Regions from separate parts of the Mycoplasma sp. P36-A1 genome, predicted to be linked through region 2. Evidence: riboswitches for the same ligand, from Rfam matches in the RefSeq annotation. Region 2 holds a riboswitch; each other region holds the start of a gene.

Region 1 (8,852 bases), 420 kb from region 2:
CATTATGATCATCTAAAATACCACAATGACCATGATCAGTATATTCACACATACAAACATCAGTAATAATGAAAAGATTAGGGTTTAACTCTTTAAGTTTTCTAGTACCTTTTTGAATAATACCATTATTATCATAGGCACTTGTACCTATACCATCTTTATGATTAGGAATTCCAAAAAGTAAAACCTTATCTACTTTAGCATCTTTTAACTTATCAACAATAATATGTAATTTATCAATACTGTAGTGGTATTGATTAGGCATACTAGCTATTTCAGCATATACATTTTCTTCTTCGGTAATAAATATAGGATAGATTAAGTCTTTCTTACTTAAATATACATCACTAACTAAATCTCTTACTTGTTGATTAACTCTATTTCTTTTAAATCTTCTAAACATTATAATACTCCTTTATCTTATGAATTAAACCTTCTTGTGTAGAAACATCTGCTTCAATATCAACCACTATACCATAATCTTGTAAAGCTTTAGTAGTAAATGGTCCAATAGAAGCGATTTTTTTAGAATCTAAAATCTCACTGTGGTAGTTAATATTATTTAAAAATGATTGAACTCCACTTGCTGAGAAAAATGTTATAACATTACTATGTTGAATTTGATTTTTTAAAACGGTCTCATTTGATTTAACACTAATAGTATCGTAAGTAATTAATTGTTCAATAATATTATCACAACGACGTTGCCACTTATTAATATCAAATTTAGATGCATTAGAATTAATAACTAAAATAGATTTGTCTGCATACTTTTCAATAACTTTTTCAAGCAACATATCCATATTAAATACCTTAGGCATAATATCAACCTTAATATCAAGTTCTTCAAGTAATTCTTTTGTTTTAGATCCAACAGCTCCAATTAAGACATTCTCAATACAGTTACTACCATATTGCTTAATAAAATACTTAACACCATTAGCTGAATTAAATAAAACAATATCATACTTATTTACATCTTTAACAGCATCTTTGATTTCAATAACATTAATCATAGGAGCACTTAAAGCATTAAAACCATATTCTTTAGCAGTTGTTTCAAAACTTGAGAAATGTATTTGTTCTCTTGTACAAAGCAAAGTAAGCTTTTGTTCGGTATTAAACCAAGTTGCTTTTTCATATAAAGAGACAACATCACCCATTACAATAATAGCAGGTGCTTTAATTCTAGTAGTAATATTTGTATGTAATATTTGTTCAAAATTAGAAATAATAACACGTTGATCATTAGTAGTAGCATTTTCAATAAAAGCAATTGGATCTTCATGGCTTCTACCATTTTCAATTAAGTTTTCAACAATATCTTTAATACTTTTTATAGACATAAAAAATATCAAAGTACCTTCTAGTTTTGCAATAGTTGCAAAATCTAAGTCAGCTTCTTGTCTTTTAGAATGTCCTGAAAAGACATGAATAGAACTAGAATTATTTCGATCTGTAAGAGGTATACCACTATATGCACTAGCACCAATAAAGCTAGATATTCCAGGAACAATTTCAAAATTAATATTATATTGACTTATAGCTTGAATCTCTTCATAACCTCTACCAAAGATAAAAGGATCACCACTTTTTAAACGAACTACAATTTTATGATCAAAGGCAGCATTAGCAATTTGCTCATTAATTAATGCTTGAGATAAACCACCTTCATGACTTTCTTTACCAACATAGACAAGCTTTGCAGAATCTTTAACTAGGCTTAAAACTTGTTCACTAACAAGACGATCATATAATACACAATCAGCTTGTTCTAAAACTTCTCTTGCCTTAATTGTTAGTAAACTAGGATCACCAGGACCAGAACCAACTAAATAAACCTTACCAGGATTTTTGATATACTGTTTTTTAATTTGATTAGACAATCGATATGAAATAGCTGCATTTTCATAAGTGTAACCTTCAACATAACCATCATATCTAATATTATCTCTATAATACATACCTTTAAAAGTAATACGATCACCATCAATTGTAGCATTACATCCCATAGGAGTAGTACAGCCACCATCAAAAATTCGTGAGAAAGTACGCTCTACTATCGCTTTTAATCTAGTATTAGGATCAATCATAGGTTTAATCAACTCTTTTATATAAAAGTCATCTCTTCTAGTTTGAACACACAAAATACCCTGACCTGAAGCAGATAACATTTCATCCTCATTAAAACACTGCTTCATGTATTTAGTATTATTAGTTCTGATTAAGCCAGCAGCAGCTAAAATAATAGCATCATATTCACCACTCAACATTTTATTTAAACGTGTTTCAACATTACCTCTAATTACTTTACAAGTAACATCAGGTCTCATTTGAAGAATTTGTAATTCACGTCTAATAGCACTAGTACCAACAACAGCACCAATAGGTAAATCCATAATACTATTATATTTATCACTTACAAAGGCATCCCTTTCATCACATTGATTTAAATAAGCAGCAATTTCTAAGCGCTTATCAAAATCAGTAGGCATATCTTTTAATGAGTGAACAGCAATATCTATTTCATTTTCCAATAAAGCTTTTTCTAACTCTGTTGTAAATAATCCCTTTAGTGATTCATTAGAAGTTTTCCAGTTAATATCTAGTCTTTGATCACCTTTAGTAGTCATAGAAACAATATCAACTGAAATATTGGGATTAAAGGCTAGAAGCTCGTCCTTAATAATGTTAGCTTGAATCATAGCTAGGTTGCTGGCTCTAGCGCCAATAACAATAGTTTTCATTTAGTTATTTCCTTCTTTCTTTAAATTGAAACATAACAAAAAAGTCACAAAAAAGACTAGTATGTACTAGATCAATAACTTTGTAACTTTCACTCACTAATAGTATAACTAATAAAACAACTAAATTCAACAAAAAAATAATTCATACAATATTTATAGGTACTTCTAATGTGGAAATGTCTTTATTTACATACAATAACTTTTAATTAATAATAAAGAAAGCTTTTTAAGAAAAGAAGAATAAGCTAGAACACAAAACAAATGCAAATAATAATAATAAAGTCTTGACCTAGAGTATACTCTAGGTGATTTAATATATACAAGGAGAAGATAAACATGAAAACAATTACATTAAATAATGGTATAAAATTACCACAACTAGGATTTGGAGTATATCAAATACCTAAAGAAGATACAGCAAATGCAGTTTATGAAGCAATTAAAGAAGGATATCGTTTAATAGATACAGCAATTTCTTATGGAAATGAAAATGAAACTGGAGAAGGTATAAATAAAGCTATAAAAGATAATATAGTAACTAGAGAAGAAGTTTTTATTACAACAAAACTATTTATTCAAAATGCTAGTGAAGAAAAGGCAAAAATTGCTATAGAACAATCACTGGCTAATCTAAATCTTAAATATATTGATCTATACCTAATACATCAACCATATGGCGATATATATGGTGCCTACAGAGCATTATATGATGCACAGCAAAAAGGAATAATTAAAGCAATAGGAGTTTCAAATTTTGATAGTGCTAAACTAATATAGTTTGTAAAAATGAATGATCTAGAAACACCACAAATAAATCAAATAGAAGTAAATGTTTGGAATCAAAGAAAAGAAGATATTCAATATCATCAAAAATACAATGTAGTAGTAGAAGCATGGGCACCATTTGCAGAAGGAAGACATAATTTATTCAGCAATAAACAACTACAACAAATAGCTAACAAACATCATAAAAGTATTTCTCAAATAGTTCTTAGATGGTTAGTACAACAAGATTTTATTATACTAGCTAAAACAACTAAAACAGAAAGAATGAAAGAAAACCTAGATGTTTATGACTTTGAGTTAGATAGTGATGATTTAACTATAATAAGCAGTTTAGATATGGAAGAATCAGCTTTTTTTGACCACAGAGATCCAAAAATGGTAGAATGGTTTATGAGTAGATTATAGAAAGAAGATGCATTTAATGAAAAAAGAAAAATTTGGAATGATATTACCAATTACACTACTAGCATATTTTTTAATTATAATGGATAATTCCATCATATTTACTAGTTCTGTAGAAATTCAAGAAAGTCTAAATATCTCAGCAACAGACCTATCATGGATTTCAAATGCTTATACTTTAACATTTGGAGGGTTTTTACTACTAAGTGGTAGACTATCTGATTTAATAGGGAGAAAGAAAATATTTATTATAGGACTTATAATATTTATGCTAAGTTCACTATTGATAGGTGTTGCAGTAAACGCACAATTTATGGTGGTAATGAGAGCTTTTCAAGGAATAGGAAGTTCGATATTAGCACCTACAACATTAGCTTTAATGATGGATAACTATCAAGGAGAACAAAGAGAAAAAGCTATATCATACTATGGAGCAACAGCTGGAATTGGATCAAGTATAGGTTTACTGCTTGGAGGAGGACTAACAAGTCTTATATCTTGGAGAGCTGGATTTCTTATAAATGTTCCATTTACTTTAATATTACTATTCTTAACATTTAAATATGTCAAAGAAACACCACCTATAAAAACTAAAATAGATTATATAGGAAGTTTATTATCAGTAATAGCACTAACAATATTAATATTTGGCTTAATTAATAATCAAATTAAATTAATCATTGTAGGTATACTAATTTTATTAGTATTTATTTATCGCCAATCGAAAATAACATATCCTATACTACCCCTAGAACTATTTAGTAATAATATAAGAACTAAAGCTTATTTAGTTAGAATGCTATTTATGATGGCAATGTTACCATATTGGTTTATACTACCGCAAATAATGCAAAACCAATATCATTTTAGTGCATTACAAGCAGGAATGGGCTTTTTACCATTAACAGTAGTAAACTTTATTGTTGCAATGAAATTACCGGCTTTAGCTAATAAATATAAGCAAACACAAATATTATTAGTAGGATCAGCCTTAATATTTATTGGATTAGTCTGGACATCACAAGCAAGTATATCACTAGGTTATTTTAAATCTTTAGCTTTGCCAATGATTTTAATTGGTGCAGGACAAGGATTAGTACTAGCACCTATAACTTCTGCAGGAGTATACAAAGCAGATGATAGCCTTGCTGGAGTTGCAAGTGGTTTAACAAATACTATGCATCAAATTGGAGGACCAATTGGTTTGAGTATAATAGTAGCAACAACAACAAACTTCAAAACAGAATTTTTAATAATGAGTGTTTTCATGTTTATATCATTTGTAATAATTTTTACTATGAAAGGTAAAGGAATGAACAATGAATATTAAGCAAGTATCTTTAATAACTAACTTAAGCAATGATACAATTAGATACTATGAAAAAGAAGGTATCATCATGCCTGTAGAAAGAAATAGCAATGGTATTAGAAATTTTAATCAAAGAAATATAAATCAACTAAACTTTGCAAAAATAATGCGTAAAGCAGGAATGAAAATAGAAAATTTAAAAGAATATGTAGCATTGGTATATGAAAATGATAGCAAAACAGTGGAACAAAGAAAAATAATTTTAAAGAAGCAAGCTAAAATCATTAATGAAAATATAGAAGAACTTCAACAAACATATAATTATCTAATGTATAAAATAGATAACTATGATACTCATATGAAAGATGCAGTAGATAATCTAAATAAATAAGAAATAAAAAAGAAGAAAACACCTTAACTAAAGTGTTATTCTTCTTTTTTGTATCTAGTTAGAAAATATTTATTACAGTAAATTAATATTAAAAACAATTATAATTCATATATATAATTGATAGAAATAAGTTTTAATTTAAAATATAATAAGTGCACAAAATTAAAAAATATAAAAAGAAAGTATTGCAATAAGTTAAAATCTAGAATAGAATAGAGTTGTAATCAAATTGAATACTTAAACAATAAGGGTCCAGGAAGTTTAGTTAAAATCTAACACTGTCTCGCAACTGTAATAGCATAGCACTAATGCAAAAAGCCACTGATTAATTTTGGGAAGGCGCATTAAATGTGTGTTTTAAAGCTTAAGTCAGGATACTGTCTTTAATGTTAATAGTACGACTTACGATAGATAGGCGTATTGTTTTTTAATATTTTAGAACATATTAAATAAAAACAACTTTTCTACACCGTCGTATACGGTGTTTTTTTATTTTAAAAATAAAACGTCTAGGATTACTAATATAAACATAACAAATAACTTACTTTCACTCAAATTGTAAATTGTTTAGTATGTAAAAAGGTTGGAGCTATATGGATAATAAACTTAGAAAAGGATACACAACAGGTACGTGCGCTATGGTAGGAGCACAAGTAGCTACAAGATATTTATTGAGAAATTTAAAAATAGATCATCTTAAATTTGAGAATAATAATGATCAATTTATAATAAATGTGTATGATTTAATTAAAGAAAACAACCAAACATCTTGTTATGTAGTAAAAGATGGTGGTGATGATATTGATGCAACAGACAAAGCAAAAATATATGTCAGTGTTAGTAAAATAAAAGAAGGAATTGAAGTAACTGGTGGTAAAGGTGTAGGTACAATTACCAGAAAAGGTTTAAAAAGAGAAATCGGATGCAGTGCCATTAATCCAGTTCCTTTAGAAAGAATTACTAACAAAGTAAAAGAAGAAATAAAGAGTGCACAGTATCAAGGAGGCATAAAAGTAGTAATAAGTGTTGAAAATGGAGAAGAGATAGCCAAAAAAACCTTTAATCCACAATTAGGAATTATAGGTGGAATTTCAATACTTGGTACTACTGGAGTAGTAAATCCAATGTCAACTAAATCCCTAATAGCAACAATAAATTTAGAACTATCACATCATAAAGCAAATTATGATAACAAGATTTTAGTTCTATGTCCAGGAAACTATGGAAAAGACTTTGCTTTAAATAATTTAAATTTAAAAGAAGCAAACATTGTAACATATTCAAACTTTTTAAAGGAAACAATAGAATACTGTATTAATTTAAAAATAGAAAAAATATTATTAATCAGCCATGTTGGAAAAATAGTAAAAGTTGCAAGTGGAATGATGAATACCCATTCAATGTATGGTGATAGTCGTAGTTTTGTCTTTGCAACCTGTGCTGCACTTGCCCATGTAGATTATGAGACAATAAAAAAAATAGCAAGTGCAAATACAACAGATGAAATGATAGAACTAGTTAATAAAACTGATAAAAAAGAAATGGTCTATCAAGAAATAGTAAAAGCAATAAATAAAATTCTAAAAATACATGCTAAAGAACAAATACAAATTGAATATGTAGCATTTAATACAGTTCAAGGTAAAGTATTTGAGTCTGAACATGCTAATGAATATATCAAAGAATTGGAGAATAGATATGAAAGGTAAACTTTATGGAGTCGGAATAGGCCCTGGAGATGCGAAATTATTAACCTTAAAAGCAGTTGAAGTTTTAAAAGAAGTAGATGTTGTAGTAATACCACAAAGTAAAAATGAACAATCAACTGCCTATAATATTGTTAAAGAACATATACCAACTACAACAGAAATAGTAGGTGTGCACACAGCAATGTCTAAAACACATGATCGAAATAAAATGTATGAAAAAGCAGCAAATACAATAGATGAATTACTAGCAAGCAATAAAAATGTAGCCTTTATTACACTAGGAGATCCAACAGTATATTCAACATACATGTATATCCATAAAATAATCCAAGAAAAAGGATACAATGTTGAAATTATACCAGGAATAACATCATTTACAGCCGCAGCCGCAGCCCTAAATACTTCATTATGTGAACATAATGAACAACTTCATATAATTCCATCTACATATGGAGGGTATGAACAACATCTACAACTAGATGGTAATAAAGTACTAATGAAAAATGGAAAAGAATTAGAAAAAGTAATTGAATACTTAAAAACAAATAATGATAAATACAAAACAAGCATTGTTGAAAAAGTCAGCATGAAAGATGAAAAAATTTATGAAGATATTATGGATGCTAAAGATATAGATAGTTATTTTACATTATTAATAGTAAAAGAAAGGAACTAAAAAAATGTTATATTTTATAGGAGCAGGCCCAGGAGACCCAGAACTAATTACAGTAAAAGGAAAAAAATTATTAGAACAAGCAGATGTAATAATATATGCAGGATCACTAGTAAATCCTAAATTACTAGAATATGCTAAAAAAGAAGTTCAAATACATAATAGTGCCTATTTAAATTTAGATGAAGTGATAAAAATAATAGAAGATAATCATGCAGAAGACAAAATAATAGTTAGATTACATACTGGAGATCCAAGCATTTATGGAGCAATAAAAGAACAAATGGATCGTTTAGATATAATAAATATACCTTACAAAGTAGTACCTGGAGTAAGTTCATTCTTTGGTGCTGCTGCAGCCTTAAACTTAGAATTTACACTACCCAATGTCTCTCAGACTATAATACTAACAAGAGCACCAGGTAGAACACCAGTTCCAGAAAAAGAAAGTATTAAATCATTAGCAAAACACCAAGCCACAATGGTAATGTTCTTGTCATTATCATTGATTAAACAACTATGCTTAGACTTACAAGAAGGTGGCTATGCCAAAGATACACCAGCTGCCATAGTATATAAAGCAACTTGGCCAGAAGAAAAGGTCTTTAGAACAACAGTTGAAAATCTTGAAAAGACAGCAATAGATAACAACATAACTAAAACAGCCTTAATAATAGTAGGTAATACATTAGATAGTGATTATGAACTATCTAAATTATATGATAAAAACTTTACAACAGAATTTAGAAAAGGTCTCAATGAAAACTAATGCATATATAATTAGTTTTACTAATGAAGGACAACAAATTAGCCAAGAAATAATACAAAAGAGTGA
Region 2 (6,748 bases):
TTCTAATTTATTTTGTTTATATCGATAACTTAGGATGTATTCTAATAATATTGCTCCTAGTTCATTTCCTGATAAAAGTTTGAATTCTCCATTTTTTCTTCTAACACAAACTCCTACACGATCACAATCAGGATCTGTGGCAATTACATAATCAACATTAAGCTGATTTGCTTTTTCTATTCCTAAAGCAAAGGCTTTAATATCTTCTGGATTAGGTTCTGGTGCAGTACTAAAATTTGGATCTGCATCCATTTGAGCTGGCACCTGAAAAATATGGGTAAATCCAGCTTGTTGTAGTGCTTTAGGAATTATTGGTCCACCAGCACCATGTAATGGTGTATAAACTATACCATGATTTCTTACATCTAATTCCTTATTTATCATACACTCTACAGCAGCATCAACAAATGGGCGATCATCTTTAGAATCTAAGAAATGAATAAGTTGGTTATTACTTCCAAAATTATCAATATCAATTTCTAATTCATTTTTTATTTGATCTATTTCATAGACAATTTTGCTTATTTCATCAGGTAATATTTGACAACCATTAGCATCATATACTTTATAACCATTATATTCTTTTGGATTATGACTTGCTGTTATATTTATTCCTGCAGCACAGTTCATGTACTTTATCATATATGAAAGTTGTGGAGTTGGTCTTAAATCTTCAAATATATATGCTTTAATATTTTCTTTTGCTAATAAATTAGCAACTAATGCTGCAAAATCTTGTGAAAATTTACGGTTATCATAAGCTATACATACTCCACTATCATTAATATCATAATGTTTTTTCTTTAGATATTGAATAAATCCTAATGTTGTTTTTGCTACAACATAATGATTTATTCTATTACTTCCAGGTCCTATTTTTCCTCTAATTCCAGCAGTACCAAATTCTATTTTCTGTGAAAAAGCATCTTCTTTTTCACTTTCACTCATTAAAAATAATTGTTTTTTTATCTCAGGATTTATTGTAAATGATTCAATCCATTTTAAGTATTCATTTTTACGCATTTTTTATCACTACTCCTTCACACTTTATTATAGCAAAATTTAATAATATCTTAAACTGTTTAGACAAATTATCCTATGTAAAAGACTATTTTAAACTTAGTTGTACAATATAAAGTTAAAACATCTGTTCTTATTTAATTTAGGATATGAAATACTACAAAAGTATTACTATTTTTTGTCATTCTTAATCGCAAAAAAGGCTACAATTTTCTTTTTATCCTACTCATTACTTAACATCAAATGTTTATAATGAAACATTTTTAATAACCTTAATCTAGTTTTGATTTGATTTAGTACATTAATATATAGATGTCTTTGTATAGTGTTATAATCTTTACATATTAAATCACTTTTTTAGATATACTTATTCTTATATTATCAACACTTACTAGTATGAATGATTATTCTATAAATTAATGATTATCACTTCTTATGTGTTTGATTACACTTATAAAATTTACTTTTGTTTTAACATACAAAAACCCACACTATAATATATAGTATGAGTTTTTGGTAATATGTATAATATTAGTAATTATTTACACTTAGTAATTTAAATGCTGTTGCTTGTGCTATAACAAGTTTTGCAAGTGATATTCTATATGGTGAACAAGATACATAATCTAGTCCATATTGATAACATAGAAGAATTGATTGTGCTTCTCCTCCATGTTCTCCACAAATACCAATTTTAATTTTAGGATCATAATTTCTTACTTTATCTGTGGCCATTTTTACTAATTGACCAACACCATTTTCATCCATTACAGCAAATGGATCTGCCGCAATTATTTTTTGTGATATGTAATCATTAGAGAATTTAGAAAAATCATCTCTTGAGAATCCATAAGTCATTTGTGTTAAATCATTTGTTCCAAATGATACAAAGTCAGAATATGGTGCTAAATCTTCAGCGATTAAACATGCTCTTGGTGTTTCTGCCATTATTCCAATTTTATAATCTATTTTTGTATTATGAACTTCACATAGTGATTCTATTAAATCAACTATTTGTTTTCTTATTTTAGTCAATTCATTTTCTGTTGTTACTAGTGGTATTTTAATATGTGGAACTATATTAATGTTTAGTTCTTCATTTATTTCAATAGCAGCTTCTACAATAGCTTTTGATTGCATTAAATAGATTTCTGGATATGTGATTGCTAAACGGCATCCTCTATGTCCAAGCATTGGGTTAACTTCTTTTAGTTGTGAAGATCTTTCTTTTATATATGAAACATCTAAATTTAAGGCTTTGGCAAGTCTTTCTTCATCTTCTTTTGTATGTGGTAAAAATTCATGTAATGGTGGATCTAAAAGTCTTATATTAACTGAAAGTTCTTTCATTACTTTATAAATTTCTTTAAAGTCTTTCTTTTGATGAGGGAATAGTTTATCTAAAGCTTCTACTCTTTTTTCTTTAGTTTCAGCTAGAATCATACTTTGAATATCAATAATACGATCTTCTTCAAAGAACATGTGTTCTGTACGACAAAGTCCAATTCCTGTTGCTCCAAACTCTAAGGCTTTAGCAGCATCATGTGCATTATCAGCATTTGCTCTTACTTCCATTAATGCATATTCATTTGCCCATTCCATTAATGTTGATAATTGATCAGGCATAGCTGTTGTTTCAATATCTATTTTACCTTCATAAACATTACCAGTTGATCCATCTACTGAAATCCAATCACCTTCATCGTAGATTTTTTCACCGATTTTAACTTTATGATTTGCATAATCTAATTCAACATTTTGGCATCCTACAATACAAGTTCTTCCCATACCACGAGCTACAACTGCAGCATGTGATGTCATTCCACCAGTTGATGTTACTACTGCATTACAATAAATCATTCCTTCAATGTCATCTGGAGTAGTTTCATGTCTTACAAGTATTGTTTCTTCACCTTCATTTGCTTTTGCAGCTGCAGTTTTTGCATCAAAATAAATTTGTCCATTTGCTGCTCCTGGAGATGCAGGTAATCCTTTTGAAATTGGTTGTAAGTTTTTAATTTCATCAGCATCAAATGATGGATGTAATAATTGTTCTACTTGATCAGGATGAACTCTTGTGATTGCTGTAATTTTATCAATGATTCCTTCATTGTACATGTCTACTGCAATTTTTAAAGCTGCTAAAGCTGTTCTTTTACCACTTCTTGTTTGTAAAAAGTATAGTTTTCCATCTTCTACTGTAAATTCAACATCTTGAACATCTTTGTATGAGATTTCCATTTTCTTAACTATTTCAAATAGTTCATCATATATTTTAGGCATGTCTTCATGCAATTTTTTTAATGGCATAGGTGTTCTAATTCCTGCTACAACATCTTCACCTTGTGCATTAATTAAATATTCACCAAATAATTCATTATCTCCTGTTATTGGATTTCTTGTAAATAAAACTCCTGTACCACTATTGTCAGAGAAGTTACCAAATACCATAGATTGGATGTTAACTGCTGTTCCAATTGTATGTGAAATATGGTTCAAATCTCTATAAATTATAGCTCTTTCATTTTGCCATGATCTAAACACAGCTTCAATTGCCATTTTAAGTTGCACATATACATCTTGATAGAATGCAATTCCATTATTGTTTTCTTTTACAATTTCCTTAAAAGCTTCAATAACTTCTGCAAGTGCTTCAACTGATAGTTCATTATCATGAACTACATTATATTTAGCTTTAATCTTTGCTAATCTATGTTCAAAAATATCTCTTTTTATTTCAAGAACTACATCAGAGAATATTTGAATAAATCTTCTATAACTATCATAAGCAAATCTTTGATTATTTGTTTTTTTAGCTAAAGCCTCTACTGTTACATCATTTAAACCTAAGTTTAGTACTGTATCCATCATTCCTGGCATTGAAACAGGAGCACCTGAACGTACTGAAACTAATAATGGATTATCAATACCACCAAATAATTTTCCAGTTGCTTGTTCTACTTCTTTTAAACTTGAATCTATTTGTAATTGTAATTCACTAAAAATTGTTTTGTCATTTGCATAATATTCATTACAAGCTTGAGTTGTAATTGTAAATCCTGGTGGTACTGGTAAGCCTTTATTAGCCATATATGCTAAGTTAGCTCCCTTTCCTCCTAATAGATTTACCATTGATCTATTTCCTTGATTAAACAAGTATGTATACTTAATTGTTGCCATTGTTTTCACCTCTCAAATATTTTACATTTATAGTCTATCACAAATTGTAAACGCTTACAATAGATATAGCTATAATTTTTTGAAATAGTTTTTGCCTTCTATGATAACTACTTTTTATATCTAGGACACAACTACTGTTTGTTATTGCATATTGTAAACTGCAGTGCTATAATATTAGTGTAATAACATGTAAGGTGTTGAAAGACTTAAAAGGGAATCTAGAAATGCTAGAGCTGTCCCAGCAACTGTAAAGTGGATCATATATTAGTATACCACTGAGTTAATTATTAACTTGGGAAGGTTATATATGAAGTGAAACCAAGCCAGTAGACCTACCTTATTGAATCGTCCTGGGTATGACAATATTATTAAAACTTGAACTTAGGACTTTACTCATTCTAAGCTCACAAAAAATAACAACTCAAAAATACTCTCTGAAATAAATATATTCAGGAAAGTTATTACAAAAAGGCAGTTTATGCTGTTTATATATTTTAAAAAAGTTTGCTTCCATCCAAAGCAAACTTTTTTTATACTTCTATTGTTTTGTCTTATTTTTATTGCTATTATTAGTTTATGAATGGAGGTTTTTCTTATGTTTAGAGAAATGAGAAGATTTAAGCAAGGTTTAGCAACAATGGAAATTGATGCGGTTTTAAATAGAAACAGTTCTGGTGTTTTAGCTTTAAATGGTGATGATGGTTATCCATATACTGTACCCTTAAACTATGTTTATCATGATGGTAAGATCATTTTCCATGGTGCAAAAACTGGGCACAAGATTGATGCTATTAACAATAGTTCTAAAGCATCTTTTTGTGTTATTGATAAAGATGATGTTGTAGCTAAAGAATTTACATCAAAGTTTAGAAGTGTTGTTGCTTTTGGAAAGGTTACTTTAATTTGTGATGATGTTTTAAAACAGAAAACCATTGAATTACTCTCTTTAAAGTATTCTAGTAAATATATGAAAGAAGCTTATAAACTAATTGATGATGAGTGGAATTTCTTTCAAATGTTTGAATTAGAGATTGAACACATAACTGGAAAAGAATCTACAAAATTAATGATGAATAAATAATTTTAACAGTAAAAGGCCTACAAAATGATGTAGGCCTTTTTTAGATTTTTATTTACTATAACTAATTACAAATAATGATACCATTATAATAATTGTTAATAATTGAATAAAATTTAAAATTTTCTTTTGAATTTTGCTCATATAATCAACTCTTTCGTATGTATATTATAATTATACAATAATGTTAAAAGAATTAATATTTAAAACATTTATAATACAAATTATTTTATTGTTATTTTAAATAATTGATAATTATCTTTTATTAAAGCTATTATGAAAGTTGCTGCTAACATATCTGCACTTCCACCACAACTTATATTATGCTTTAAACAATACTTTTGTATATAATCATAATCATTAGTGTTAGTTGCTAATGATTGTAGTTTATTTAAATGATCAAGACTACTTCTTTTAATAATAGTAGTATCTTGTAATAGAGAAATAAGTAATAAATATGTTTTAGTATCATCTCTTGTAGTTAAATAATAAGGAACTATTTTATCAAAAAGAATATCATATCCATTATAGGCATACTCTCTTATTCCACCTATTCCATGTTGTTTATAAATACTTATTCCAGCACTATTATTTTTAAGTGCTTCAAAGTCAGTAAATATGTCTTTAGATAGAGTTTTTATTGCAGCACTTGCATCTGTGTAACTACTACTTATACTTAAACCAGCTAAAATCATTAGTATGGTAAAAATAGCACCTTTATGAGTATTAATTTTATTAGTTGCATTAAACATAGCTTTTTCCATTTCAATTCCTAATATTCTTAACTCTTGAAAGTCTTTAAGGTTTATATCTGTTAATTTATTATATAATGGTGCTAATACACTTATACTTTTTATAAATGTTTTATAATCCATATCAGAATGTGAACCTTGTGTTTTAATTCCTACACAACCAAAATTGTAGGGTTTATTTATTTCATTTATTAAGCCATATAAAACTAAATTGCTATACACTTCAGCTTTATTATTAAAAATATCTTCTATTATTATTTTTTCAAAATATTCTTTTAACTGTTCATATGAATGTCTTTGGCTTCTTACACATATTTTAGCATTTTCATCGCATATAAAACATGTTCTTGCCGCAATGTTAAAGTCTTTTCTAGAATATTGAATATCTTGATAGTATACATCTAGATCTATTAAACGTCCTATGAAGCTATCTTCTACTTCAATCGCTTTTAATTTAGCACTTTTAACTTCTTCACTACTAAGTATGTACATTATTAAACCTTCATTATCAGAAGTCATATAAAAATCGTTAATATTAAGTTTATTAGCTAATATCATATAAGCCTTAATTACTGCATATGCTGTGTAATGATTGTTTTTATTAGCCCCTACATAATTAGCTTTTATTACTAATAATGTTTCATTATTTTCTTGAAGTTTTTTTTGATAAATACTGCGTTGTTCTCTATCTTGAAGTAGTTTATTAATTTCTATATTT
Region 3 (8,852 bases), 290 kb from region 2:
AACATTGTTGTATTGGCTATCATCTTCTTTTGGTAACTTATTTATTGGACTGTATAATTCAGTATCTAGAAAAAACAAGTTAGTAGCTTTAGGATTTCTAATTTTACTTCCAATACTTATAATATATTTAATTGTAAACCTTCCAAGTAATTTTACTTCATCAATTGTAAATCTTCTATCAAATGCAATAGGTTATTCAAATGGAGAATATAATTTTATACCATTAATTATAACATTCACAATCTTAATTATTCTAATCAATATTGCAATCTATTTAAATATTTCTAAAAAGGAAATTAAATCATTTTTAGCCTTAGATTAAAACTTATTTAACAGCTATTTATTCAAATAATACTTGAATAAATAGCTGTTTTATGTAGCAATAATGTTAAAAAAGAAATATACCAACTAATCCAGATACTATTATTAGTAGTAGCGGATTTATTTCATATTTCAAATGAAGAAATATAACTCCTAAAATAATAAAAAGTGATTTGAATTCTATTGATATGTTAGTAATAGAAATTAGACTTGCATTATTAAAAATCAAACTTATCATTAAAGTAAAAGCAACTGCAAGTATTAAACCAACAGAAGATGCTTTGATACAATTTAGCATTTCACTCATTATAGCATTATTCTTAATTTTAGATTCATATTTAATATAAAGTGGTACAAAGATAAATGATGGAATACATACAGCAAGAGTAGTCACTAATGCCATTAGAAGTCCTCCTGTAGTATAACCAACAAATGTTGCGGAATTTATGGCTATTGGTCCTGGAATTATGCCATCTAAAGCATTCATATCTGCAAAGTCATTTATATTCATCCCAAATTTACTAGACTCTTCAAATATCAAAGACAACATAGCATATCCTCCTCCAAAACCTAGAAAACCAATTTTTAAAAAGGAAGTAAATATTGATAACATTATTTTAAACCTCTATTCTTAAAGGCAATTAAAACACCAATCATTGAAGATATTATTATTAAAATTGGTGCATTAACTACTTTAAATACAGTTAATATAAAACAGATAAAGGCTATTGCTATATAGTAGAAATTAGCAAGATTATATCTTGCAATAGAATAAGCGGCTGTAAATAAAAAGGCTGTTGAACAAGCTCTAATAGCTGTAAGTACATTATTAATAATTCCAGTTTGTGGAATCATATAAAATAAAATAGTTGCAATGATCATTAAAACAAAAGCAGGCATTATAGCTGCAAATCCAGCAATCAACATCCCCTGAATACCATTTAATTTCCTACCAATAAAACAAGCGTTTGTTAAAGCTATAACGCCTGGAAATGTTTGCGATAGTGTTGTATATTCATATAAATCTTCTCTTGATAAATATTGATGCTTATTGCATAACTCTCTTTCAATAACTGGTAACATAGCCATTCCTCCAGAAAAAGTAAAACTACCAGCTATTATATAAGCTTTAAATAATGCTAAATTCTTATTCATATTATCACCTCAATAATATTATAACAACTTAACACTTTAACTAAAAATACATTTATGGTAATGTATATATAACAAAATAGTTATGAGGTGAATATATGAATATACGTCAAATTGAGGTGTTTTTATCAGTTTCTAATACCCTATCAATAAGTAAAAGTGCAAAAGAATTGTTTATATCTCAACCTGCTGTTTCAAAGACAATCAAAGAATTAGAAGATAATCTTGATATATTGTTATTTGATAGGATTGATAATAGGTTAAGTTTAAATGAGTATGGTAAGGTATTTAAGATAAAAGCTATTCAATTAAAAAATGATTTTTACTCTCTAGAAAATTTCACTAATAATTATGCAAATGAAATTCCTCTAAGAATAGGTACAAGTCTTACAATTGCAATGAACTCTTTAGTAGAAGCTAGCAATATGTTTAAACAACAGTATCCTAGTACACCTTTAAAAATATATTGTGAAAATGTAGAACAAATACAAAGAAAATTATTAAATGGCGAAATAGATATTGCTTTTACTGAAGGATTTATTAGTAATAATTGTTTTGAAAAATTTGAAATATCAAGATATAATCTCTTTTTAGTTTGTAATGCTAAAAGCATTTATTCTAAAATAAAAAAAGTTAATCAAACTAATATTTTAGAACTACCTTTTCTTCTTAGAGAAAAAGGTAGTAGTTTAAGAGATTGCTTTGATGAACTTACTCACAAATTTGATCTAGAAGTAGTTCCTTTTATTGAAAGTATTAATACTGAAGTTTTAATAAATGTAGTATCTAATAATCTAGGTATTACTATTCTTCCAGAACCTATTGCAAGTAAATATTTAAAGTCTAATAAGTTTATAGCTTTAGATTTATTAGATTCAAAGCTGTCTACAATAAATTATGCTGTTACTTTAAAAGGTAAATCACTAAACAAGATGTACCTTGATATTATTGAATGTTTCAAACTAATCGAAAATAAACTATAAAAAGCTTCATTTTAACAGTGCTATAGTTAAAAAAGTAGATACATTTACTACAATGTATCTACTTTTTAAGAATATATTTTAATTTTTTTATATCACTATTTAAAATAGCTCGACAATTAATTATGAGTACTGTCAGTATTAAATAAATATGTTAAGTAAAAGTCCATTCCTGCACTTTGAACTAGAACATCTTTAAAGCCCATTTGTTGAAGTATAATAGCACTATTATATGCTCTTGGTGCAGACATACAGTATACTACAATAGTTTTATCTTTATCTAATTCTTGATATCTAGTTCTTAACATTCCAATAGGAATGTGAACAGAGCCTTCTATTTTACTATGTTTTCTTTCAAAGTCTTCTCTTACATCAAGTGTTACAACTTCATCTTTTATTGCATAGTATTGTCTAGGATGAATAAACTTCACAAGATTGTTTATAACATTTTCTGAAACATACCCTACCATGTTCACGATATCTTTTGCAGAAGAAAATGGTGGAGCATATGCAAGTTCTAAGTCCATTAGTTCAGTAATCTTTAAATTTGTCTTAATTGCAGTAGCTATTATATCTATTCTTTTATCAACACCTACAAAACCAACAATTTGTGCTCCTAATATTTTTTCAGAGTTATCAAAAATAGCTTTAATAATTATTGGTGATGACATTGGATAGTACTTAGCATGTGATGCACCTTTTACAATAACTACTTTATAATCAATATTTTCTTTCATTCCTTTTTTCATCAATTGTTTTTCATTATTTCCAGTACTAGCTGCAACTTTATTAAATATTTTCACTATACTTGTACCCAATGTACCACTATATTTTTTAGGATTATTATTTAAAGTATCTGCTAAGTATCTACCTTGCTTATTAGCAGGACCTGCTAGTGGTATCATTGTTTTACTACCATCTATGTAATCATTGACTTCTATTACATCACCTAAAGCATAAATATCTTTAATATTTGTTTCTAAATATTCATTAACTAGTATTCCACCTTTAGCATTTGTTGAAATACCACTATCGATTGCGAGTTTACTATTCGGTTTAACACCTATTGACATAATAACTAACTCACTTTTTAAAACTGTTCCATCATCTAAGAATAATCTTACTTCATTATTATCATCTTCTATTTTATTTAAACCTCTATTTAAGTATAATATCACATTATTATCAGCTAGTTCTTTATGAATTAATTGAGCCATTTCAAAATCTAAACTTCCTAATACTTGATTTTGTTTTTCAATTAAATTTACTTCTAAACCTAAATGTCTTAAATTTTCTACCATCTCTAAACCAATAAAGCCACCACCAACTACACTAACTGTCTTAATGTTATTAAACTCGATATACTGTTTAATTTTTATAGTATCTGGAACGGTCCATAAACTCATAACTTTTTTATTATCGACACCTTCAATATTTGGAATAATTACTGATGATCCAGTAGAAATTACAAGCTTGTCATAGCTTTCAATAAATTTTTCATTTGTTTTAATATTTAAAACCTCAATTGTTTTATCTTCTTTATTAATACTAATTACTTCATTATTAACTAAAACATTAATATTAAAGCGATCTTTCATTATTTGAGGACTTACTAATAATAAATCTTCTTCATCTTTTATTATTCCTGAAATATGATATGGTAAACCACAATTTGCATAAGATATAAAAGGACCTTTTTCAATTATGATTATCTCAGCATCCTTATTTACTCTTCTTAAACGAGTTGCTGTACTAGCCCCTCCAGCTACTCCTCCTATTATTACAACTTTCATCTTAATTCCCCTTTCTCTTTTTTTTCATCATATATATTATAATATATATTTAATGTATAAGTGCTAAAGTAACTTATATTTATTATTATAATATTTTTTTAGATATTAGTTATTTATTATCTATGAATTGATTTTATATAAATATATTTTATGCAATACTATTTTATTGTAGTATTTATTACTGTTTTTAAGTTATTTGTTAACTTACAGTTGCTTTTTTATAAATAGTGGCATAGAATAAAGTAGTAATATATAAATACTAATTTAAAAGAAATAGGAAGCTAGTTAAATTCTAGCACTGTCTCGCAACTGTAATTGTCTAGTTTTATTAAACAAAGCCACTGATATATTTTGGGAAGGCATAATAAAATGATTAAGCATAAGTCAGGATACTAACTTTTAAATTCGATGGTACAACTTACGATGAATGAGTGTGTTATTTTTTTTATGTCTTTAAAATAATAAGTAGTTTTTCATTGAAGCTATTGCCTATTTCTATATTGCTTAAACAATATATATGAAAGGTAAGAATTATATGAAACTTGAAAAAAAAGAAAGAAGAATTGTCTTAAAAATGTTTATCTTTATGTGTGCATTTGCTTTTACAAATAATGTATCGGCTATGCATATTATGGAAGGCTTTTTGCCTCCAGGTTGGAGTATATGTTGGAGTATTGTTGTAATTCCTTTTTTAGTCTGGGGTTATTTCAATATGAAGAAAGAACATGATAATAATAAAAATACTTTACTATTATTTGCAACTTGTGCTGCTTATGTTTTCTTAGTGTCTGCATTAAAACTACCTTCAGTTACTGGTTCATCATCACATGCAACTGGAATAGCATTAGGTGCAATTTTGTTAGGGCCATCTCCCATGGCTATAATTGGCTTTATTGTCCTATTATTTCAAGCATTAATCTTAAACCATGGAGGTTTAACTACTCTTGGTGCTAATATATTCTCTATGGCTATTGTTGGAGCTTTTAGTGCCTATGCAGTATATATCTTATTAAAAAAATTAAAAGTAAAACCAGCTGTTTGTATCTTTGTTGCAACTCTAGTTTCTAACCTAGCAACTTATAGTACTACTGCTTTACAACTTGGACTAGCATTTCCTGATCCAAGTGGTGGAGTTATCGCTTCCTTAATTAAATTTTTAAGTGTCTTTGCAATTACACAAATACCTCTTGCACTAGTAGAAAGTATTTTAACAGTTATGATTTTTGAAGGTATTAAAAATAAAGATGTCTTTTCTAAAGATACAAAGGAGCTTATTCATGAATAAAAAAATTACTTATCCAATATTAATTATAGCTGCAATTCTTTTAATAATGATACCTCTAGTGCAACTATCAGGTAATGAATTTGTTGGAACTGATGATCAAGCAGTAGAAGCAATTACACAACTTAATCAAACATATACTCCTTGGTTTGATAATATCTTTGATATATCGGATGAAATGGAAAGCATCTTTTTCACTTTGCAAGCAACAATAGGTGCTTTTGTATTAGGTATTGCTTTAGGTAGAATATCATCAAAGAAAAATACTAATGAAGAGTAAAAATGATTTAGAATCTTCTATTATTAATACTACAATTGCTCAAAAATTACTATTTCTATTATGTAACATTATTATTTTAATGCTTAATGATAGTCTTATAATCTCAGTTATTTATATAACTATTTTATTACTCATGTATTCTCTATACAATAAAACTATGCTTCACAAAGCTAAACTATTACTAACTTTATCAATTTTCACTGTAATTGCTATAATACCAATTCTATTTGTTTTTGATAATAGTAATATTATAGTTTCTCTATATTCTTTAAATATCACAGAACAATCTTTACAGGAAAGTAGCATTTTGTTTTTTAGAAGTTTTGCTATGATGCTCAATATGCTAGTATTTATTAGTTATGCAAATATTAATGAATTATTAATTTATCTAGAAAGAATTAGATTTCCTAAATTATTAATATCACTTATGTTATTGACTTATCGACTTATACACTTGTTACTACATAAAGCTAAAATAATTAGTAATGCTCAACACATTAGACTAGGTTATATTAACTATCGTAGAAGTCTAAAAAGTTTAAGTTACCTTTTAGCTAATTCTTTTACTAAGTCTATTAATCAAAGCCAAGAAATAAATAATTCCATGGAACTAAGATTTTTTAATACTCTTATACCTATAGTTCAATCAAAGAAAAGTTGGAATATAACTTTACTATATTTACAAATTATTTTATTTACAACTACATTATTTATAAAGGAAGTATATTTATGAAAATACAATTAACTGATTTCTATTTTGCTTATTCTAAGAATAATAATATTCTTAATGATATAAATTTGTTAATAGATAATAATGATTGTATTGGTCTTATTGGTCCAAATGGAGCTGGAAAGTCTACTTTATTAAAGTGTTTAGTAGGCTTAAATAAAAAATCTAGTGGACATTTTTTTGTAAATGAAATTGAACTAGATTATAAAAGAAAGTCACTAATAAATTTAAATAAAAATATTCAACTGTTATTTCAAAATCCTGATGATCAGATTATATTAGATGATGTTAGATCTGAAATAGGATTTGGATTACTAAATCTAGGCTATTCTCAAGATTATGTACTTAATAAAATAAATATAATAGCTAATAAATTAAATATTACTAAACTTTTAGATCAACCAATTCATACTTTAAGTTTTGGTCAAAAGAAAAAAATATGTTTAGCTAGTATATTAGTATTGGATCCTGAAATTCTTATTTTAGATGAACCAACTGCAGGATTAGATCAAGCATCAATAAATGATATGTTAGTTACAATCAATGATATTAAAGCCAATAGTAATATTAGTATCATAATGTCATCTCATGATTATGAGTTTATTTTAAATAATTGTTCACGTATTGTAATGTTAGAAAATGGACAAATTAAAAGTGATACTACTAAAAATATCTTTGTTCAAAATAATTTAGACTTACTGAATTCTTCACTTAATAGTAACTATTTGAAGTTACTATCTATATTAAATAAAGAATATAAAGACTTCAATTATTATCAATTAAACGATGTTATAAATTGGATTAAAAACACAAAATGATATAAAAAACCATTCAATATGAATGGTTTTTTGTTGCTATTTTATGCTCATTACGCTAAATTTAGACAGTTGTCCAAATAATAGTCAAATAATTTATTATGCCTTTAGTAATCTTCCTGAAGCATTATATCTTCTTGTAACATTACTAGTTCTTTTTCTTTTTGAATTATATGTTTTAACATTTCTTGATGCATTGCCACTTTTATTGCTTCTTAATACACCATTACTATTATAATTAAAAGTTGTAATTTTAGTTACTCTTTTTGTAGCAGTTCTATTAGTCACAACTAAACGTTGACGCTTACTATTAGTACGATAAGTAGTAATTCTTCTTGTTCTATATACACCTTTACTAAAGTTAGAATCTTGAATTATTCTAATATTACGTCCATTACTTCTTCTTGTTAATTCATAATAAGAAGTTCTATTTTTAGCACGTGTTTGCTTAGTAGTTCTTCTTCTATTTATAACACCATTACTATGATAAGTTCTTAGATCTCTTTCACTCCATACATTATTGACATTAGTATAGTATTTATAGTAATTTCTACTTGCATTTCTTAGATTAGTATGTCTTACAACTTGTTCTAATGTTGTTCTTCTACCACTATTATTAAAAGTTGTGATATTACGTGTTCTCCAATTATTATTAGTTGTACTGAAGTAAGTATATGTTGTTGTTCTAATAATTACATTACTAGTATTTCTTTGAGTAATACTTGTAATTCTATTACGTGAATCTCTAACAGTAGTAACTCTGTTTACAGTAGTTGTGCTACCATTACTATTACCACCAGTATTCGGGACAGTATTATTAACTACAGTTACAACAATAACTGCACTTTTATTACCAAAAGTATATGTTACATTATATTTTCCTGCAACACTTGTATTAACATTTCCACTTACAATTATATCTTCAAACTTTACTGTCTCTTTACCATGTGATGCAGATTCAAAATTATTAACTGGTTGCCAATTTGTATTGATGTTAATATTGCTGCTTTTAACATTTATTACAACATTTTTTTCTGCGACATAAGTTCCATTATCACCTTTATTATAGTTAGCTACTAACAAACTACTAGAATTAAATATTTTTTTACTATTTAATCCTATCCATCTTCCACTATATACTGAATTATTAGTATTAATGTTTGGTAGATTTACTGAACTATCAAAGCTATTATTACTTCCTAATGTTATATTCTTTAGGTTAAATAAACCTGAAAACATATTTTCTTTTGAAGTAACATTATCCATATTCCAATTTTCTATATTAAGAGTTTCAAGATTTGACATATTTTCAAATGTATTACTTAAATTAGTTAATTGATCTGTGTTAAAATTACCAACAGTTAAACTTTTTAAACTGCTCATATTTCTAAATGTACTGCTCATAGTTTCAACTGAACTTGTATTCCATTTTTCTATATCTAAGTATTCTAAAGAATTTAAATTGTTAAACGTACCTGCTAATGTTTCAACATTACTTG
Region 4 (8,852 bases), 310 kb from region 2:
TGGAAACCTAATTGATTCAAAAGCTTTAACTGGTTTAGAAGCAAATTCATTTAGTGAGACTGCAAAAAATATAGATGGTTATAAGTTCATTGGTGCAGCTAAAACAATAAATGGTGTTTTCAAACAAGATTTAGATAGTATTACATTTATCTATAAAAAAGATGTAATAAATAACGAATATGATTATACGATTAATTATTTAGAAGCTGAAACTAAAAAAACAATAAATCAATCATATAAAACAAAAGATGATGCAATTCTAATACAAGAGCCACATGAAATTATTGGCTATGAATATTTAAATAACATAACAAGTAAAGAAGTAATAAGAAATGGTAAATATGTAAATATCAATTATTACTATAAAATAAAAGATGTAAACAACAGTGAAGAAGTAGTAGATAAAAACTATAAACTAGTAGTAAAACATAAAGAACTAGATACAAATAAAATATTGGCAATTGAAGAAGAAAATTCTGATATTGCGATAAAGTATAAATCAAATAAAAAAGACTTTAAAAATTATAGACTAGTCGAAATTAAAGGTGAGTCTAAAGGAATTACAGATAAGGAATATACAGAGATAGTATATATTTATAAGCAAGAAAAAGCAGTGACTATTAACTATACAGTTAACTACATTGATATTGAAAACAAAGGTAGTAATCCATTGATCAAAATAATACCATCAGATACATATGTTACAACTGATCAAAACTGGGTTGCTAATCCATATACAATAAGAGGTTATCAATACCTTAAATCAAATGGTGAAGATAACATCGAAAGAGATGGAGACAACATTACTGTTAATTATTACTATTCAAAAATTAGCAATGAAACTCCAGTCAAAGAAGAAGAATTAAAAGCAACCCTAATTTTGAAATACATAGATGCTGATACCCAAAAAATAATTGAAAAAATTGAACATACATCAATAGATGGATTAAAATACAATCCAACTGCTAAAGAAATTGATGGATACAAACTAATTAAAACAATTGGTAATAATGAAGGCTATTTCAAAATTGGTGTAACTAATGTTAATCATTATTATGTGAAAGAAAACAAAACATATGATCATATATATATAGTTAACTATTTAGATAATACTACTAAAGATAGTATTATAAGCTCAGATGTTTATATTAGAAATGAAAAAGATAAGTGGATTGCTAATCCATATGAAATAGCTGGATATAAGTATCTTAGATCAAATGGTATGGATAATGTTGATCAAAGTGGAAATACGATAAATGTTAATTACTATTATCAAAAAATAAGTGATGAAGATCCAATAAAAAAAGATGAACTTGTTGCTAAATTAGTCATAAAATATCTAGATATAGATACTAATAAAATCTTATTTAAAATTGATGAAACAACAATCGATGGACTTAAGTACACAACTATAAAAAAAGACTTTGAAAATTATAGATTTATTAAAGTTGAAGGGAATGAAAGTGGACTTTTTAGTGTTGGAACAACCAATGTTACTTATTACTATAAAAGTACATTAACTAATACACAAACACCTACTCCAAAACCAACACCAGAAAATGAAGATAAGCAAAATGAGAATATTAATAATGATACAGATAAGGATAAAGATGAAGTACAATTACCAAAAACAGGAAATGAATTTCTATTTATAAGTATTATGTTTGTTAGTTTCTCAATATTAGTATTATTAAGCAAAAAGCATTATAAAATTTAAGACAATCTAAAAGGAAGCTAGCTGCTTCCTTTTTAGTATTTCTTAAATTTTGTATATAATATTGCTACAGTTAAGAAGGTTGTAAACATAAATAATGATAAATATAATTTATTATAGTTATTTGAAACATAGTATTTTGGTCTAATATTTTTTCTTAAGGGTTTTTCATTAACTAAATTTTTATTAAAACAAATAATCTTATTAGTTTTAGCTAAATCATCAACTAAATAATTATTATTTTTGAATAAGCGATAAAATAATACATTGAAGATATTTTCTTCTAAATACGCATTTTCTTTTGAAAAACTAGTATTTTTAAAATCTGAATCTACAATAGAATCAAATTCGACAAGTTCTATAGTTTCACTAGAATAGATATCTTCATATACTACAAAAGAAGAAAAAACAATAGATATACAAGCTACCAATAATAATAAAAAAGACTTTTTATAATACATATACTAACCTCAACTTCAAAATATTTATGTAATAATATAATATAATTTTATATAATTAGGTATCAATATGCAAGTATTATAGATTATAAATATAGATAATGACTGATTATAGTAATAATATTTTATATATATTTTATTATAAGTAATATTGTTTTCTGATAGTTAATAATCATAATAGCTATTAGTGGTATAATAAATTAAAGGTTATTAAAAAAAGGAGGGATTAATATGGAAAAAGATAAAATTAAACGTTACCTATTAATAGTAGGAATATTTCAATTTGCAATTATATTTTATGCTATTCAAATAAATAATGAAGCTGAATCACTCTTTGCTAGATCAATTTTAATATATTCAATTGTTAGTTTATTAATAATAATCTATGTATATTTTAAATATGGAAAAGATAGAAATAAAAAATAGTATTATATCTTACTTATTTTTTTGAATAAATAATTTAAATAATCTAAAATTTCTTGATGTTTAGGTAGTAAATCAAAGTGTAAAACGAATATTTTTCTTGAATACATACTATTTAGAACAGAATAATTTTGATTATTACTAATACATTTAATAGATAAAATTGTGTTTCCGATTCCTTTGTTTACTAGCTCAGCAATTAATGTTGAACTGTTAATATGCATTACATTGTATGATTTAGTAGAGTTTAATAGATATAAATCATTATAATATCTAACTCCTGAATCATTTTCTCTATTTAAAAATAGATTAGAACTTGCATTGCTAACTAAAACTAATTGATCATGAAACACTTCTTCTTTTATTAGAGTTTTAGATTCGATAGGTTTTTCAACATAACCAAAACTAAGTTTTTTAGATATAACACCTTCTTTAATAGTCTCACTATTAGCTATTTCAATATTAAAATTAACATTAGGAAATTTAGAAAATAATAAACTAGCTATTTCATTAAAATAGAATTCTCCTACTGTTTGTGAAAAACCAATATTACATTCAAACTTATAATTAGCACTTTCATTTAATAATTCAATTGTATTATCCCAATTTACTAAGATTAAATTAGTTCTTTCATATAATATATCTCCTTTTATAGTTGGCTTTAGACCATGAGTTCCATTTCTTTCAAATAAAACAGTATCAGTTTCTATTTCTAAACTTTTAATGATTTTTGAAATAGCTGATTGTGTTTTATACAACTTTGATGCTGCTAAGCTAAAACTTTTTAATTCATAAACAATTTTAAAAGTGTATAGTTTATCTAACATAATTACCTTCTTTCTATTCCGTTAAGGAATATATAGTATTACTAATATGAATTATACTATATCTTATATTTGAGTTACAATAATATATGAAAGAAGTGATAAGATGAAATATTTACAAGAAATAAAATTAATAATTCCAGGTTTAGTTCTATCGTTTATTATTGCGGTATTTTCTAAGTATTTAGATAAGTACTTAAATGTTGGAGCAGCAACAATTGCTATAGTCATTGGAATTATACTTGGAAACATATTTTTTAAACAAGATGTCTTTAAATCAGGGACTCAATTTAGTGAAAAACGTTTATTAGAATATTCTGTAGCATTATTAGGGTTTAGTGTAACATTTAAAACTTTAATTGATCTTGGGTTAGGTTCTATTATTTATATTCTACTACAAGTAGTTATAACCCTAACAGTAGGATTTATTGTTGGTAAGAAACTAGGTTTTAGTAAAAAGTTTAGTATTTTAATGGGAGCAGGAAATGCAATCTGTGGATCTAATGCAGTTGCTGCGGTATCTGGAGCAATTGATGCTAAGGAAGAAGAAAAAGGGCTAGCAATAACGATGGTTAACTTATTAGGTACTATAATGATGTTTGTAGCACCTATAGTAACCTTTTACCTTTATAATAATGAAACATTTCATACATCAGCATTAATTGGTGGTGTATTACAATCAGTTGGACAAGTTGTTGCTAGTGCAGCAATGATAAATAATGAAGTATTAGATTTATCATTGATATTTAAAGTAGTAAGAATTCTTACTTTACTAATTGTTGTTCTATTAGCAACAAAGATGAATGATAGTGAAAGTAAAAAAAGTAAAGTGAAATTTCCATGGTATGTTATAGCTTTCTTTGTCATAGCTGGAATAAGTACGATTATATCTTTACCACAAAATGCTATTGCTAATATCAAAGATGTATCTGGTTGGTTTGATATTATTGCATTAGCGGCTATTGGTTTAAGACTTAATATTAATTTGATATTAAATCAAGGGTTTAAATTAATCGCTTATATATTAATAATTGCAACGATATCTTTGATTAGTTCAACTTTCTTAATAGGAATATTACTTTAAAAAAAAGCCAATTTCTTGGCTTTTTTTAGAGCTTGTTTATTAAAATTTCAATTTCTTTAATTAACTCTTTGGTATCAACAAATTTATTATAACTAATAGATTTATGTTCTTGATCGTTTTTAATGTTTATAAATGTTTCAACTTTCATTTTACTACTACTTTGATTTGGTGTTAGTTTGTCTAGTCTTAATAAATAATCTATTTGACACATAAATGGAGTCACACTCTTTTCTTTTTTAACATCAAATTGAACGGTAATAATATAATTACTGTTTTCAATATTACTTTCACTTTGCATGCTAGAAACTTCAAAATGTTGACTCTTAAAGTGATACTCTAAATCTTCAATAACTTCTTTAATCTGATTCTCATAAACTGAAAATGTATCGGCTATTGTTCTACCCTCAAAAAACTGTTCAGTGCTCATTATTAATACCTCCATAGTATTTTATAATTACATTATATGCCTCAATTCTTTTATAATGAAGTAATATACTTCAAATAAAATTATGAAAGAACTTTACCATTAATTACTTCTTTATTGAAGTGATTTAAATCTGCCTGATCAACTTTTGTAATAAGTAATATTACATTGCTTATTACTTTGTCAATACTAAAACAATTATTCATTGTTTTAGTGTGTTGATTATATTCATTATCATCAATACTGATAATAATTTTTTCAGTATTTTTTTTATTATCTTCAGCTAAAATAAGCCAATCTATTTCAAAGAATAGACTAAAATTGTAATCTTTTAACTTATTAGAATCATGTATTATTATATCTAAATTTATACAATAAATACTTTCAAATAACATTACATTAATTTCACTAATTTTATAATTAATATTATTAGTCACTAGCATTCTTTCTATATCTTTAAGTAATTGTAAGCTTTTATTTTCAAAAAATAATAGTTTTTGTCCAAAACTTATTTTATCTTGTGCATATTGTTTAATGTTTTTCATATCTAACCTCTTTTAAATTACGATTTAATTTCAAAATTAACATAATAAAGTATTTTATCTATTACAGTCTTTATATGCATATAAGAATTGTATCTTTTTTCAAATATTAAAGTATAGGAGTCTTTAGTACCTAAACTAAAGTAAGTTTCATGCTTAATATTACTTAAGTGTTCTCTTTCTTGTAAATGATCTAAATCTAAAGAGTAGATTAAGTTACATTCAAAGTGACTAAAATTATGATCAATAATATAAAAGAATAAAATTATATCATAACATTCTTGTTGAATATCATAACTTAAAGTATGAAATGTTGTATTGTAGTTATACTTATTTAGTTCTGATTCTATTTTACTAAAAGAATCAATTACTTGTGATTCAAATCCACTAACTACTTTAGAGAATGATTCTTTATACATCATAATTATCCACCACCTTTTTTGTATTATATCTTAATAAAATAATAATTAAGAATAATTTACTAATTTATTATTTTTAAACACTTTTTTAATTTATAAATTATTGACTTTGTATTCAATGTACTATAAAATATTGGAGTGTGCCAAACACTGAAACGAGAGTTTCTTTGCATTAACAAAATAGCGATTTTGGGGATTTAACTATTATAGTTAAATCCTTTTGCCATTTCTTGTATCTTTTACTTAATAAGTATGAATTCATATTGCATTTTTAGTAGTTCAGTTATATAATATAGGTGTAAATATAATAAGTGAATTGGTGTTTTAAACATAAAATGGAATCTAGTTAAAGTCTAGAGCTGTCCCAGCAACCGTAAGATTGACAAAAGCTTTATAACCACTGAGAAATCGGGAAGGAAAGTTAGTAGGATGAAATCAAGCCGGTATACATGCCAATCTATAAATCCCTGGGTTATGGAAAAGTGTAATTATATCATTTAATCATAGCTTCAGGCTATGATTTTTTTTAATTAAAAGGAGAAATAAAAATGAAAAAATTAGTAAAAGTATTATCGATGATCGCTTTAGTATTTTCTTTATCATTTCTAAGTGGATGTTCAAGTTCAAGTGATACTAGTCGTTATGGTGATGATGTAGAAAAACCAGAAAAATTAGATAGAATTATATCTACTTCACCTTCTAACACTGAAATATTAGCAGGATTAGGATTAGCAGATAAAATTGTTGGTAGTGATTCTTATTCAATTGATAGTGTAGAAGGTTTACCTAAAGATATAAAAACATTAGATTTCATGAATCCTGATATTGAAACTCTAATAGCTTTAAAACCAGATGTTGTAATTGGTGCAGAAATCAATACTGTTGATGGTAAAAGTCCTTTAGATGAATTAAAAGATAAAGGAATTAAAGTATTGTATATTCCTACTGCAAAAACTTACAAAGAAATTACTAAAGATATTGAATTCTTAGGTGATTATACTAGTACAACTGATAAAGCAACTGAAGTAGTTAAATCTATGAATGAAACATATGATAAAGTTAGTAATATTGCTAAAACAATTCCTGAAGATAAAGTTAAATCTGTTTATGTAGAAGTAAGTGGAGAACCTAGTATTTTTACTACTGGTAAAGACACTTTTATTAATGATTTAATTTCTAGTGTTGGTGCAAAAAACATTTTTGCTGAAAACGAAGGTTGGTTCTCTCCAAGTGTTGAACAAATTATTACAGCTCAACCAGATGTTATTTTAACTACTGAAAGTTATGATACTGCTGCAGTTAGTAAAATTTTAAAAAGAAGTGATTTTAAAGGACTAGATGCAGTAAAAAATAAACAAGTATTTGCTGTTGATTACAATGCTAGTAGTAGAGCAAGTCAAAATGCCGCTAAAGCTTTAGAAGAATTTGCAAAAACAATTTATCCAGAATATTATGAATAAAAGAATATTACTATTAGTAGGAATACTATTAGTAATCTTTTTAGGAGCTGTATGCATTGGCTCTACGAGTATACAATTATCAGAACTTAAGGATATTTTTCTTAAGTTCTTTCTAGGTATTGAAAACGAATCTATAGATAATAGTAAATATTTAATTGCCACTACTATAAGATTGCCAAGAGCATTAGTTGTTTGTTTAGTAGGTGGAGCTTTAGCAGTTAGTGGAGCTATAATACAGTCAATATTAAATAATCCAATTGCAACTCCATATACACTAGGAGTTAGTAGTGGTGCAGCATTGGGTACTGGATTAGTAATAGTTAGTGGCTTTGAAATAAGTAAAGTTGGCCAATTCAGCATGCCACTAGTTGGGTTTTTATTTGGTTTTATTACTATCTTAATAGTTATTCAACTTGCAAATAAAACCGATGTTAACTTAAGTGATTACAGCATAATTTTAAGTGGAGTAATTATTTCATTATTTATAAGTGCTGCTTTAACCTTAGTATCAGTCTTTAATCAAGAAAAAATGAATCAAATAACATTATGGCAATTAGGATCTTTTTCTGGTCGTGGCTGGAGTCAACTAACAGTATTAATACCATTTTTATTAGTTTCTTTCGTTTGGCTAATGTTTTATATCAAAGATTTAGATATTCTTAGTTTTGGAACAGACTCAGCGCACTCTTTAGGAATTAATACTACTAAAACTAAAAAGATATTATTAATAATAACAACGTTAATTAGTGGATCATGTGTTGCAATTTGTGGAATAATTGGTTTTGTTGATTTAATTGCACCTCATGTTGCAAGAAGGCTAGTGGGAGCTAAACACAACAAGCTACTACCAGCAACCTTTTTGGTTGGAGCTAGTTTATTACTAGTTGCTGATACAATGTCACGAACATTGTTTGCGCCAATAGAACTACCAATTGGAGCTATAACAGCAGTCATTGGAGTCCCATTCTTTATCTATATATATACAAGAAAGGCACTTTAATATGAACAAGTTAACAGTTAAAAATGTAAGTGGAGGATACAAAGATAAATTAGTTGTCAAGAATAACTCTTTTGAATGTTTTCCAAAAGAACTTACTTTTATAATAGGTCCAAATGGGTGTGGTAAATCAACCTTATTAAAGTGTATATCACAAATGTTAGATTATACTGGAGAAGTCTATTTTAATGATGAAGATGTTTCTAAGATGGAAAGTAGACATAGAGCACAGAAAATTGCCATGTTTTCTCAAATGTCGATGGTAAACTTAAGCTTTACAATATATGATACAGTTATAACTGGAAGGTTTCCTTATCTAAAATCTAAACTCGCGACCTTTACAAATGAAGATAAAGAAATTACTTATAAGGCTTTGGAAATGGTAGGGTTATTAGAAGAAAAAGATAAGAAATTATCTTCTTGTTCTGGAGGACAATTACAACGAGTTTTGATTGCTAGATTAGTAGCTCAAAATCCTGAAGTAGTTATAATAGATGAAATAACTAA

What was found. A riboswitch is a leader RNA that binds a small molecule or an ion and turns the genes downstream of it on or off. The one in region 2 is predicted to bind cobalamin.
Region 1: linked by a shared signal. The riboswitch ahead of cbiD (cobalt-precorrin-5B (C(1))-methyltransferase CbiD) and the one ahead of ACD762_RS06420 (pyridoxamine 5'-phosphate oxidase family protein) in region 2 are both predicted to bind cobalamin.
Region 3: linked by a shared signal. The riboswitch ahead of ACD762_RS07955 (energy-coupling factor ABC transporter permease) and the one ahead of ACD762_RS06420 (pyridoxamine 5'-phosphate oxidase family protein) in region 2 are both predicted to bind cobalamin.
Region 4: linked by a shared signal. The riboswitch ahead of ACD762_RS08050 (ABC transporter substrate-binding protein) and the one ahead of ACD762_RS06420 (pyridoxamine 5'-phosphate oxidase family protein) in region 2 are both predicted to bind cobalamin.

The regions. Positions count from the first base shown of each region.
Region 1 is NZ_CP168083.1:1,738,704-1,747,555, reverse strand. Features, by position in the region: gene hemB (porphobilinogen synthase) at 1-403, opposite strand, end outside; gene hemC (hydroxymethylbilane synthase) at 396-2,747, opposite strand; partial or broken gene ACD762_RS08475 (aldo/keto reductase) at 3,009-3,938, shown strand; gene ACD762_RS08470 (MFS transporter) at 3,955-5,265, shown strand; gene ACD762_RS08465 (MerR family transcriptional regulator) at 5,255-5,635, shown strand; cobalamin riboswitch at 5,866-6,035, shown strand; gene cbiD (cobalt-precorrin-5B (C(1))-methyltransferase CbiD) at 6,229-7,344, shown strand; gene cobI (precorrin-2 C(20)-methyltransferase) at 7,334-8,020, shown strand; gene cobM (precorrin-4 C(11)-methyltransferase) at 8,025-8,786, shown strand; gene ACD762_RS08445 (cobalt-precorrin 5A hydrolase) at 8,776-8,852, shown strand, end outside.
Region 2 is NZ_CP168083.1:1,323,066-1,329,813, forward strand. Features, by position in the region: gene ACD762_RS06410 (phospho-sugar mutase) at 1-1,023, opposite strand, end outside; gene ppdK (pyruvate, phosphate dikinase) at 1,552-4,200, opposite strand; cobalamin riboswitch at 4,376-4,554, shown strand; gene ACD762_RS06420 (pyridoxamine 5'-phosphate oxidase family protein) at 4,796-5,281, shown strand; gene citX (citrate lyase holo-[acyl-carrier protein] synthase) at 5,503-6,748, opposite strand, start outside.
Region 3 is NZ_CP168083.1:1,608,567-1,617,418, forward strand. Features, by position in the region: gene ACD762_RS07930 (hypothetical protein) at 1-322, shown strand, start outside; gene ACD762_RS07935 (chromate transporter) at 389-934, opposite strand; gene ACD762_RS07940 (chromate transporter) at 934-1,476, opposite strand; gene ACD762_RS07945 (LysR substrate-binding domain-containing protein) at 1,572-2,456, shown strand; gene ACD762_RS07950 (FAD-dependent oxidoreductase) at 2,573-4,246, opposite strand; cobalamin riboswitch at 4,521-4,641, shown strand; gene ACD762_RS07955 (energy-coupling factor ABC transporter permease) at 4,782-5,531, shown strand; gene ACD762_RS07960 (energy-coupling factor ABC transporter substrate-binding protein) at 5,524-5,808, shown strand; gene ACD762_RS07965 (energy-coupling factor transporter transmembrane component T family protein) at 5,798-6,553, shown strand; gene ACD762_RS07970 (energy-coupling factor ABC transporter ATP-binding protein) at 6,538-7,437, shown strand; gene ACD762_RS07975 (BspA family leucine-rich repeat surface protein) at 7,453-8,852, opposite strand, start outside.
Region 4 is NZ_CP168083.1:1,635,750-1,644,601, reverse strand. Features, by position in the region: gene ACD762_RS08090 (MucBP domain-containing protein) at 1-1,717, shown strand, start outside; gene ACD762_RS08085 (hypothetical protein) at 1,750-2,175, opposite strand; gene ACD762_RS08080 (hypothetical protein) at 2,404-2,598, shown strand; gene ACD762_RS08075 (LysR family transcriptional regulator) at 2,601-3,422, opposite strand; gene ACD762_RS08070 (YeiH family protein) at 3,526-4,503, shown strand; gene ACD762_RS08065 (hypothetical protein) at 4,529-4,930, opposite strand; gene ACD762_RS08060 (hypothetical protein) at 5,011-5,472, opposite strand; gene ACD762_RS08055 (hypothetical protein) at 5,490-5,891, opposite strand; cobalamin riboswitch at 6,189-6,359, shown strand; gene ACD762_RS08050 (ABC transporter substrate-binding protein) at 6,437-7,348, shown strand; gene ACD762_RS08045 (FecCD family ABC transporter permease) at 7,341-8,348, shown strand; gene ACD762_RS08040 (ABC transporter ATP-binding protein) at 8,350-8,852, shown strand, end outside.